DNA from 2 places in the Streptomyces sp. NPDC037203 genome. Region 1 is predicted to be linked to the other one. Evidence: riboswitches for the same ligand, from Rfam matches in the RefSeq annotation. Region 1 holds a riboswitch; the other holds the start of a gene.
What was found. Region 1 has a riboswitch for ZMP and ZTP ahead of ACZ7EC_RS17560 (glycine hydroxymethyltransferase). Riboswitches for the same ligand answer to the same signal wherever they lie in the genome.

Region 2: it holds a riboswitch for ZMP and ZTP, as region 1 does, so the genes downstream of both, ACZ7EC_RS01940 (bifunctional 5,10-methylenetetrahydrofolate dehydrogenase/5,10-methenyltetrahydrofolate cyclohydrolase) here and ACZ7EC_RS17560 (glycine hydroxymethyltransferase) in region 1, are expected to answer to the same signal.

What each region holds. Positions count from the first base shown of each region.
Region 1 covers NZ_JBVJUC010000005.1:336,164-340,301, reverse strand. Annotated here, with positions in the region: gene trpS (tryptophan--tRNA ligase) at 2-1,018, opposite strand; gene ACZ7EC_RS17560 (glycine hydroxymethyltransferase) at 1,189-2,637, opposite strand; ZMP/ZTP riboswitch at 2,671-2,758, opposite strand; gene ACZ7EC_RS17555 (glutathionylspermidine synthase family protein) at 2,843-4,027, opposite strand; gene ACZ7EC_RS17550 (hypothetical protein) at 4,041-4,138, opposite strand, start outside.
Region 2 covers NZ_JBVJUC010000001.1:466,171-470,308, forward strand. Annotated here, with positions in the region: gene ACZ7EC_RS01925 (acyltransferase domain-containing protein) at 292-1,068, shown strand; gene ACZ7EC_RS01930 (hypothetical protein) at 1,211-1,513, opposite strand; gene ACZ7EC_RS01935 (nuclear transport factor 2 family protein) at 1,685-2,050, shown strand; ZMP/ZTP riboswitch at 2,363-2,443, shown strand; gene ACZ7EC_RS01940 (bifunctional 5,10-methylenetetrahydrofolate dehydrogenase/5,10-methenyltetrahydrofolate cyclohydrolase) at 2,470-3,330, shown strand; gene ACZ7EC_RS01945 (alcohol dehydrogenase catalytic domain-containing protein) at 3,725-4,138, opposite strand, start outside.

The sequences.
Region 1 (4,138 bases):
CTCAGCGCTTCGCCGGGAGGAAGCCGACCCGGTCGTACGCCTGCGCGAGGGTCTCGGCGGCGACGGCGCGGGCCTTCTCGGCGCCCTTGGCGAGGATCGCGTCGAGTGTCTCGGCGTCGTCCAGGTACTGCTGGGTGCGCTCCCGGAACGGCGTCACGAACTCGACCATGACCTCGGCGAGGTCGGTCTTGAGCGCGCCGTACATCTTGCCCTCGTACTCCCGCTCCAGCTCGGGGATCGGCTTCCCGGTGAGGACGGAGTAGATGGTGAGCAGGTTGGAGACGCCCGGCTTGGCCTCCGCGTCGTAGCGGATGACGGTGTCGGTGTCGGTGACCGCGCTCTTGACCTTCTTGGCGGTGGTCTTCGGCTCGTCCAGGAGGTTGATCAGGCCCTTCGGCGTGGACGCCGACTTGCTCATCTTGACCGCCGGGTCCTGGAGGTCGTAGATCTTCGCCGTCTCCTTGAGGATGTACGGCGACGGGATCGTGAACGTCTGCCCGAAGCGGCCGTTGAAGCGCTCGGCCAGGTCGCGGGTCAGCTCGATGTGCTGGCGCTGGTCCTCGCCGACCGGAACCTGGTGGGCCTGGTACAGCAGGATGTCCGCGACCTGGAGGATCGGGTACGTGAACAGGCCGACCGAGGCGCGCTCGGCGCCCTGCTTGGCGGACTTGTCCTTGAACTGGGTCATCCGGCTGGCCTCGCCGAAGCCGGTCAGGCAGTTCATCACCCAGGCCAGCTCGGCGTGCTCGGGGACGTGGCTCTGCACGAACAGGGTGCAGCGCTCCGGGTCCAGACCGGCGGCGAGGAGCTGGGCGGCGGCGAGGCGGGTGTTGGCCCGCAGTTCCTTGGGATCCTGGGGGACGGTGATCGCGTGCAGGTCGACGACCATGTAGAAGGCGTCGTGGGTCTCCTGGAGGGATACCCACTGGCGGACGGCGCCGAGGTAGTTGCCGAGGTGGAACGAGCCGGCGGTGGGCTGGATACCGGAGAGCACGCGGGGCTTTTCAGCGGGGGCCATGTGGCCCATTCTCTCATCGGCCGGGGGTGGGGTCGGCCCCAGGGAGGTGGGGGGTGGTGCGGGGCGTGGGGGGGGCCGCGGACCGTCGTGGCCGGTCGCGCCCCGCGGCGGGGCCGCACAGCGGATACGGCCCCGCGACCCCCTGGGCCGGCTGGCCCTCGGGGCGTTCGTCAGCCCAGGTCGACCTCGGGGTACAGCGGGAAGCCCGCGACCAGGTCCGTCGCGCGCTGGGCGACCTCGTCGGAGACCTTCTCGTCCAGGACGTGGGCGGCCTTGCTCGGCGCGCCGGACTTGGTGGTGCCCGGCTCGGCCGTGGTCAGGACGCGGTCGATCAGGCCGGCCACCTCGTCCATCTCCGCCGTGCCGAGGCCGCGGGTGGTCAGGGCGGGGGTGCCGATGCGGATGCCGGAGGTGTACCAGGCGCCGTTGGGGTCGGCCGGGATGGCGTTGCGGTTGGTGACGATGCCGGAGTCGAGGAGGGCGGCCTCGGCCTGACGGCCGGTGAGGCCGTAGGAGCCGGCGACGTCGATCAGGTTGAGGTGGTTGTCGGTGCCGCCGGTGACCAGGGTGGCGCCCCGCCGCATCAGGCCCTCGGCCAGCGCGCGGGAGTTCTCCACGATCCGCCGGGCGTAGTCCTGGAAGGAGGGCTGCCGGGCCTCGGCCAGGGCGACCGCCTTGGCGGCCATGACGTGCGGCAGCGGGCCGCCGAGGACCATCGGGCAGCCGCGGTCCACCTGGTCCTTGAGGGAGTCGTCGCACAGCACCATGCCGCCGCGCGGGCCGCGCAGCGACTTGTGGGTGGTGGTGGTGACGATCTGGGCGTGCGGGACCGGGTCGAAGTCGCCGGTGAGGACCTTGCCCGCGACGAGGCCGGCGAAGTGGGCCATGTCGACCATGAGGGTCGCGCCGACCTCGTCGGCGATCTCGCGCATGATCCGGAAGTTCACCAGGCGGGGGTACGCCGAGTAGCCGGCCACGATGATCAGCGGCTTGAACTCGCGGGCCTGGGCGCGCAGCGCGTCGTAGTCGATGAGGCCGGTCGCGGGGTCGGTGCCGTAGGAACGCTGGTCGAACATCTTGCCGGAGATGTTCGGGCGGAAGCCGTGGGTGAGGTGGCCGCCGGCGTCCAGGGACATGCCGAGCATCCGCTGGTTGCCGAAGGCCTGGCGCAGCTCGGCCCAGTCGGCGTCGGTGAGGTCGTTGACCTGGCGGGCGCCGGTCTTCGCCAGGAAGGGGACCTCGACGCGGTCGGCGAGTACGGCCCAGAAGGCGACGAGGTTGGCGTCGATGCCGGAGTGCGGCTGGACGTAGGCGTGCCGGGCGCCGAAGAGTTCGCGGGCGTGCTCGGCGGCCAGGGACTCCACGGTGTCCACGTTGCGGCAGCCGGCGTAGAAGCGGCGGCCGACGGTGCCCTCGGCGTACTTGTCGCTGAACCAGTTGCCCATCGCGAGGAGGGTCGCCGGGGAGGCGTAGTTCTCGGAGGCGATCAGCTTGAGCATCGCGCGCTGGTCGGTGACCTCCTGGCCGATGGCGTCGGCGACGCGCGGCTCCACGGCGCGGATCACGTCGAGGGCGGCGCGGAAGGCGGTGGACTCGGTGGACAGGTGCTGCTCTGGCATGGGGACCTCCGGACGGGGTGCGTTTCGGCGTTCACGTTCGGCCCAGGCGCACGGCACTGTTTCCCGCGGGCCGCTCCCCGATGGTCCGTCCCATCCCTGCGCGCCAGTCACGGCCCGTGGCTCAGCGTACCGGCCGGGTGGAGGCGGCGAGATCCGGCGTCCACCATGCGGGCGAGCGCGAGGGCGCGGGTGCGGACGGCGGCGCTCAGAGGATCACATGGGGCAGAAAGCGGGCGTACTCGTCGGTGACGGGGCTCGCCGACTCGCGGATGCCGAGGCCCGCGGGCTCGCCGTCGATGACCCAGGCGCCGAGGACGACGTGGTTGCCGTCGAAGGCGGGCAGGGTCGCGAGCTGCTGGTAGCAGCAGGGGTCGGGGCGGACGGCGGGCGGGCTGCCCGCCGGGTGCAGGGTGATGCCCTCCCCCTCGCGGCCCAGCAGCGGCTTGGCGGCGTAGCCGGTGGTGGCGGCGAGGTCGCGGGGGCCGTCGAGGTGGGCGGGCAGCAGGTTGGGGTGGCCGGGGTACAGCTCCCACAGGACCGCCAGCAGGGCCTTGTTGCTCAGGAGCATCTTCCAGGCGGGCTCGATCCACAGGGTGCCGCCGGTGCCGCCGCCGTTGTCCAGGGTGTCCAGGACATGCCCGCCGAATGCGTCGGTCGTGAGCCATTCCCAGGGGTAGAGCTTGAACAGGGCGCGGATGAACCGGAGCCGTTTGTCCACGAAGCGGCCGGAGAGGGTGTCCCAGCCGATCTCCTCCATGGCGAGCCAGTCGGTCGTGAGGCCCGCCTGCTCCGCGGTCTCCTTCAGGTAGGCGACCGTCATCAGGTCCTCGCCCAGCTCGTCGGCGGCGGAGTGCGCGAAGTGCAGGAGGCCGCCGGGCGGGAGCAGCGCGGACTGTCTGCGCCAGGATTCCACGAGGCGTTCGTGCAGCGAGTTCCACTGGTCGGCGCCGGGGAAGCGGTCCTCCATCCAGAACCACTGCGGACAGGCGGCCTCCACCAGGGAGGTGGGGGTGTCGGCGTTGTACTCCAGCAGCTTGGCCGGGCCCGTGCCGTCGTAGCGCAGGTCGAACCGGCCGTAGAAGGAGGGGAGTTCGGCCCGGCGGTGCCAGGACTCGGTGACGGCGGCGGCGACGGCGGGGTCGGTGATGCCGAGGTCGGCGAGGCGGCCCCGCGCCACGATGTGCTCCGCCGCCGCCAGGCACATGGCGTGCAGTTCGGCGACCGTCTCCTCCAGCGCCTCGACCTCGGGCAGCGAGAAGACGTAGTAGGCGCTCTCGTCCCAGTAGGGGCGCAGGCTTCCGTCGGGGTGGCGGGTGAGCGGGTAGATCAGGCCCTGCTCCTCGACGGTGCGCTGCCAGCCGGGGCGGGGGGTGGTGGTACGGCGTTCCATCCGGCGGTCCCGGTCAGCCGCCGGAGCTGTGCGAGCCGCCGCCGAAGCCGCCGCGGTGCACGCCGCCGGAGCCGGAGCCGTAGTGCGTCGAGGAGTGGTGCGTGGAGTGGC
Region 2 (4,138 bases), on a different contig from region 1:
ATGGGCGGCGGAGCGGGCCACGGCGAGGATCGTGGATGTTTCCCCCGGCGGGCAGCGGCGGCAGCGCGCGGACGACGGCGGGGCGCCGGCCGGGGCCCCCTCCCGCACCTCCGGCACCGCGGGACCACGGGCGCACCGGCTCCCGGTATCCGTGTCCCGCGCGGCCCGCGGGACGCTTATGAATTGCGCAAGAATCGGACCGGAGGGCTACGTTCGCTGATGGCAATCCCTTTGCGCGCCGCGGGAGTCCGGCCGGTCCGGGTGCTTACCCGGCCGTGTCTTCATGGAGGGATGCTCGCTGATGGCCGTAAGGGACGTACCGCATTCCTGTTCTCGGCCGGTGCCTCGCCGCGCCGTGGAACGGAACGTGAACTCGCGGCGGCTTTCCCGCTGTTCGCCGAGTCGCTGGACGAGCTGTGCGCGCGTCTGGACCCGTATCTCGAACTGCCGTTGAAATGCGTGATGTCCGCGGACCCCGGCTCCCGGACCGCGGCGCTGCTGGGCCGGGCGGCGTATGCCGGGCCGGCGCTTTTCGCTCTCCAGGTGGCGCAGTACCGGCTGCTGCTCAGCTGGGGCGCACGGCCCGATGTGCTGTTCGGGCTCGGGGCCGGGCGGATGGCCGCCGCGTACGCCGCCGGGGTCTTCTCGCTCGCGGACGCCTGCCACGCGGTCGGCACACTGGCCCGGCTGCTGGACGGCGCCCCGCAGGAGGCGGCGCCGCGGACGCTCCGCGCCGCCTACGGCCGTACGCTCGCCACCCTCCATCCGAGCCCGCCGCGGCTCCCCCTCGTCTCCGATGTGACCGGCCGTCCGGTCGGCGCCGAGACCGCCGAGCCGGGGTTCTGGCTGCCGGGCCCGCGGACCCGGCGGTTCACGGAGTTGGCGGCCCTGCTGCACCGGGACGGGGTGCGTGTCTGGCTGGAGTTGGGCCCGGCGGACGCGCTGGTCCGGACGCTCGCGGCCGGCCTGCCGCCCGGCACCGCCCCCGGCCCGGCGTACGCCGTGGCGCGGGACTGGGCGGTGCTGAACACGGGCGGCGGGCCGCGACTGCGCGGCGCCCCGGCGTGACACCTCGGTGCCGGGGACGACGCGCCTCGATGCCGGGGATGACGCCTCGGTAGCGGAGTGACGCCTCGGCTCCCAGCCTGCCCTCGGCTGCGGCACTACGGGTCGGCCTCCGGCGGGTCGGCGCCCCGCGTCGCGGGTCGGCTCAGCCGACGGCCGGCACCAGGCCCGTCACCGGCGCCACGATGTCGGTGACCTGGTGCAGCTCGCTGAGCTGTTCCAGCCGGCTGATCTGGTTCAGGGCCTTGAGCTGCTCGGAGGTCGAGGGCAGCTGCGCCCGCTGCTCGGCGGGGATGTTGCCGGTGGTGAGCGTGTCGAGCACGGTCATGGGGTTGATCTGCCCGGTGTGCGTGGCGCTCGCGTCGGCCGCGTTGGCGAGGGGCGCGGCCAGGCCCGTGACCCCAGCGGCGAGACCGAGGGCGGCGACGATACGGCGTGTTGAGATCATGCTTTCAGCAACGGCCGGGGCGTCCGGCCGGACACGGGTGGCGGCCCGCGCTCACTCGTGAGGCGGAGCGCGTCCCGTGCGCTTGCCGGGGCCGCCGGGCCGGAGGACGCTCGAAGACGGGGCCGTACGGTCCGCCGCGCGCCGGGCCGCGAGCGCCTGAAGGAGGTCACCATGGGCACCGCGACAGGCTCCGCCTTCGACGTCGAGACACTGCGCCGGGGCATCGAGGGGAACACCGGGAACACGCTGCTGTCCCTGTACGCGGACGACGCGGAGATCCGCATCGTCGACCGCGACAGCCAGCCCAGCCACCCGAAGATCGTGCACGGCCGCGGCGAGATCGCCGAGATGCTCGACGACATCTACCGCCGCGACATGATCCACAAGCTGGACCGGTGTGTGGTGCAGGGCGACCACGCCGCGTTCACCGAGACCTGCCAGTACGGCGACGGCACCCGCGTCCTCGCCGAGTCGATGATCACCTTGCGGGACGGGAAGATCGCCGAGCAGATCCTGATCCAGGCATGGGACGAGTAGCCAGGAGGTTCGCACGGGTCCAGGTCAGCTCCCGGCTGACCTGGACCTTCTCGGCCCGCGCGGGGGTGGGCCGGGCGCGGCCCCGGCGCCGCGGGCCGGTCTCGGGGGCGGCTGTCCCGGTGGCGACGGCGGTGTTGCGGTCGGTGCTGAGGGCGGTGCGGGGGCGTCCGCGGGTCGCGGTGCCGCGGTCGCCGCGCGTCCGGCTGGTGCGGCACGGCCGGTCGCGCTGAGCCACCCCGGTCCGGCGGGCCCCCCGGTACCGCGAAGGCGTGGCGCCCGGTCCTCGGCCGCGTCCTCCCCTCCGTTACGCTGTACGCGGGCCGTGACTGGCGCTGAGGTGGAGTACCACCGGGGAGCGGCCCTTCGTGGTTGCCGCGCGCCTGGGCGAGTCGGATCGATCCAGCTCAGGAGTGTGCCGTATGACCCAGGCCCGTCTCATGGACGGAACCGCCCTCGCCCGCCGCATCGTCGGGGATACCGCGCGCAGGGCGGAGCAGCTCACCGCACGGACCGGTGTCACGCCGTGTCTCGCGACCGTGCTGGTCGGCGAGGACCCGGCGTCCGTGACGTACGTGCGGATGAAGCAGAACCGCTGCCGCAAGGCCGGCATCACCTCCCGGCACGTGGCCCTGCCCGCGCAGACGAGCACCGCCGAACTGGTGGGCACGCTGCGGGAGTTGTCGGCCGATCCGGCGGTGCACGGAATCCTGCTCCAGCACCCGGTGGGCGACCACGTCGACGAGCGGGCGGCGTTCGAGGCGATCGCGCCCGAAAAGGACGTCGACGGGGTCACCTTCGCCTCCTTCGCCACCATGAGCTTCGGTCTGCCGGGCTTCGTGTCCTGCACGCCGGGCGGCATCCTGCGGCTGCTGGACGAGTACGGCGTCGATCCGGCCGGCAAGCGGGCCGTGGTGGTGGGCCGCAGCGCGATCCTCGGCAAGCCGGTGGGCATGCTGCTGCTGGCCAGGGACGCGACGGTGACGTACTGCCACTCGCGCACCCGTGATCTGTCGGCGGCGGTCCGCGAGGCCGACATCGTCGTCGCCGCGGTCGGCCGGCCCCGGCTGCTGCGCGGCCAGGACATCAAGCCCGGCGCGGTCGTGATCGACGCGGGCTACAACGCCGGGAACGTCGGCGACGTCGACTTCGACTCGGCCGTCGAACGGGCCTCGCTGATCACCCCGGTGCCGGGCGGCGTCGGCCCGATGACGATCGCCACGCTGCTGGAGCAGACGGTGACGGCGGCGGAGCGGGCCGCAGGGGGACGTGAGGCGGCCTGACGAAGGCGGGCGGGGCGGTCACGCCTCGCCCGGCCGCGGGGCCCGGCCGCACCGGCCGTACGCGGCTCGCACGTACGGAAGTTCAACGCGCGGCCGATGCGGTCGCTCCGTACGCGAGTCGACCGCCCGGTCAAACGCGGTCGCCCCGTCGGGACTTGACCTCCCGGTCGCAGGCGGTCGCCCGCACGCGGGTCGACCACCCGGTCGTACACGGCCGCCCCGCACGGGACTTGGCCTCCCGGTCCCACTCGGCCGCACCGTCCGGGGCTCGACCGCCCCGGCCGTACGCGGCTCCGCCTGACGCGGCTCGGTCCGTCCCGGCGGCGCCCGGCGGGGGCGGGGGCCGTACCCGACCTGCCCCGCACTCCCGTGCCGACTCCCCCGCTCCCCCGGCTCACCCCTCCGCCAGCACCATCCTGAACCTCGCGTTCCCGGCCATCATCTTCCGGTACGCCGCGTCCGCCTCCGCCAGCGGGACCTTCTCCGTCATCGGGCGGATGCCGTGCAGGACGCTGAAGGCCATGGTGTCCTCGACGTCCCGCGCGGTCCCGGAGGGGTGGCCGCGGACCACGCGGGCGGCCATCAGGAGCTGGTTCGGGTTGATGCCGAGAGGGGCGACGTCCGCGCCGATGACGACCAGTTCGCCGCGGTGGAGCAGGCCGTCCACCGTCGCGGCGATGGCCTCGGAGTTGCCGGCGGTGGCGAGGACGACCTTGGCGCCGCCGAGGGACTGAAGCGCCTCGGCCACCGGGGTGGCGGCGGTGCTGTCGATGTAGTGGTGGGCGCCGAGTTGCTTGGCGAAGTCGGC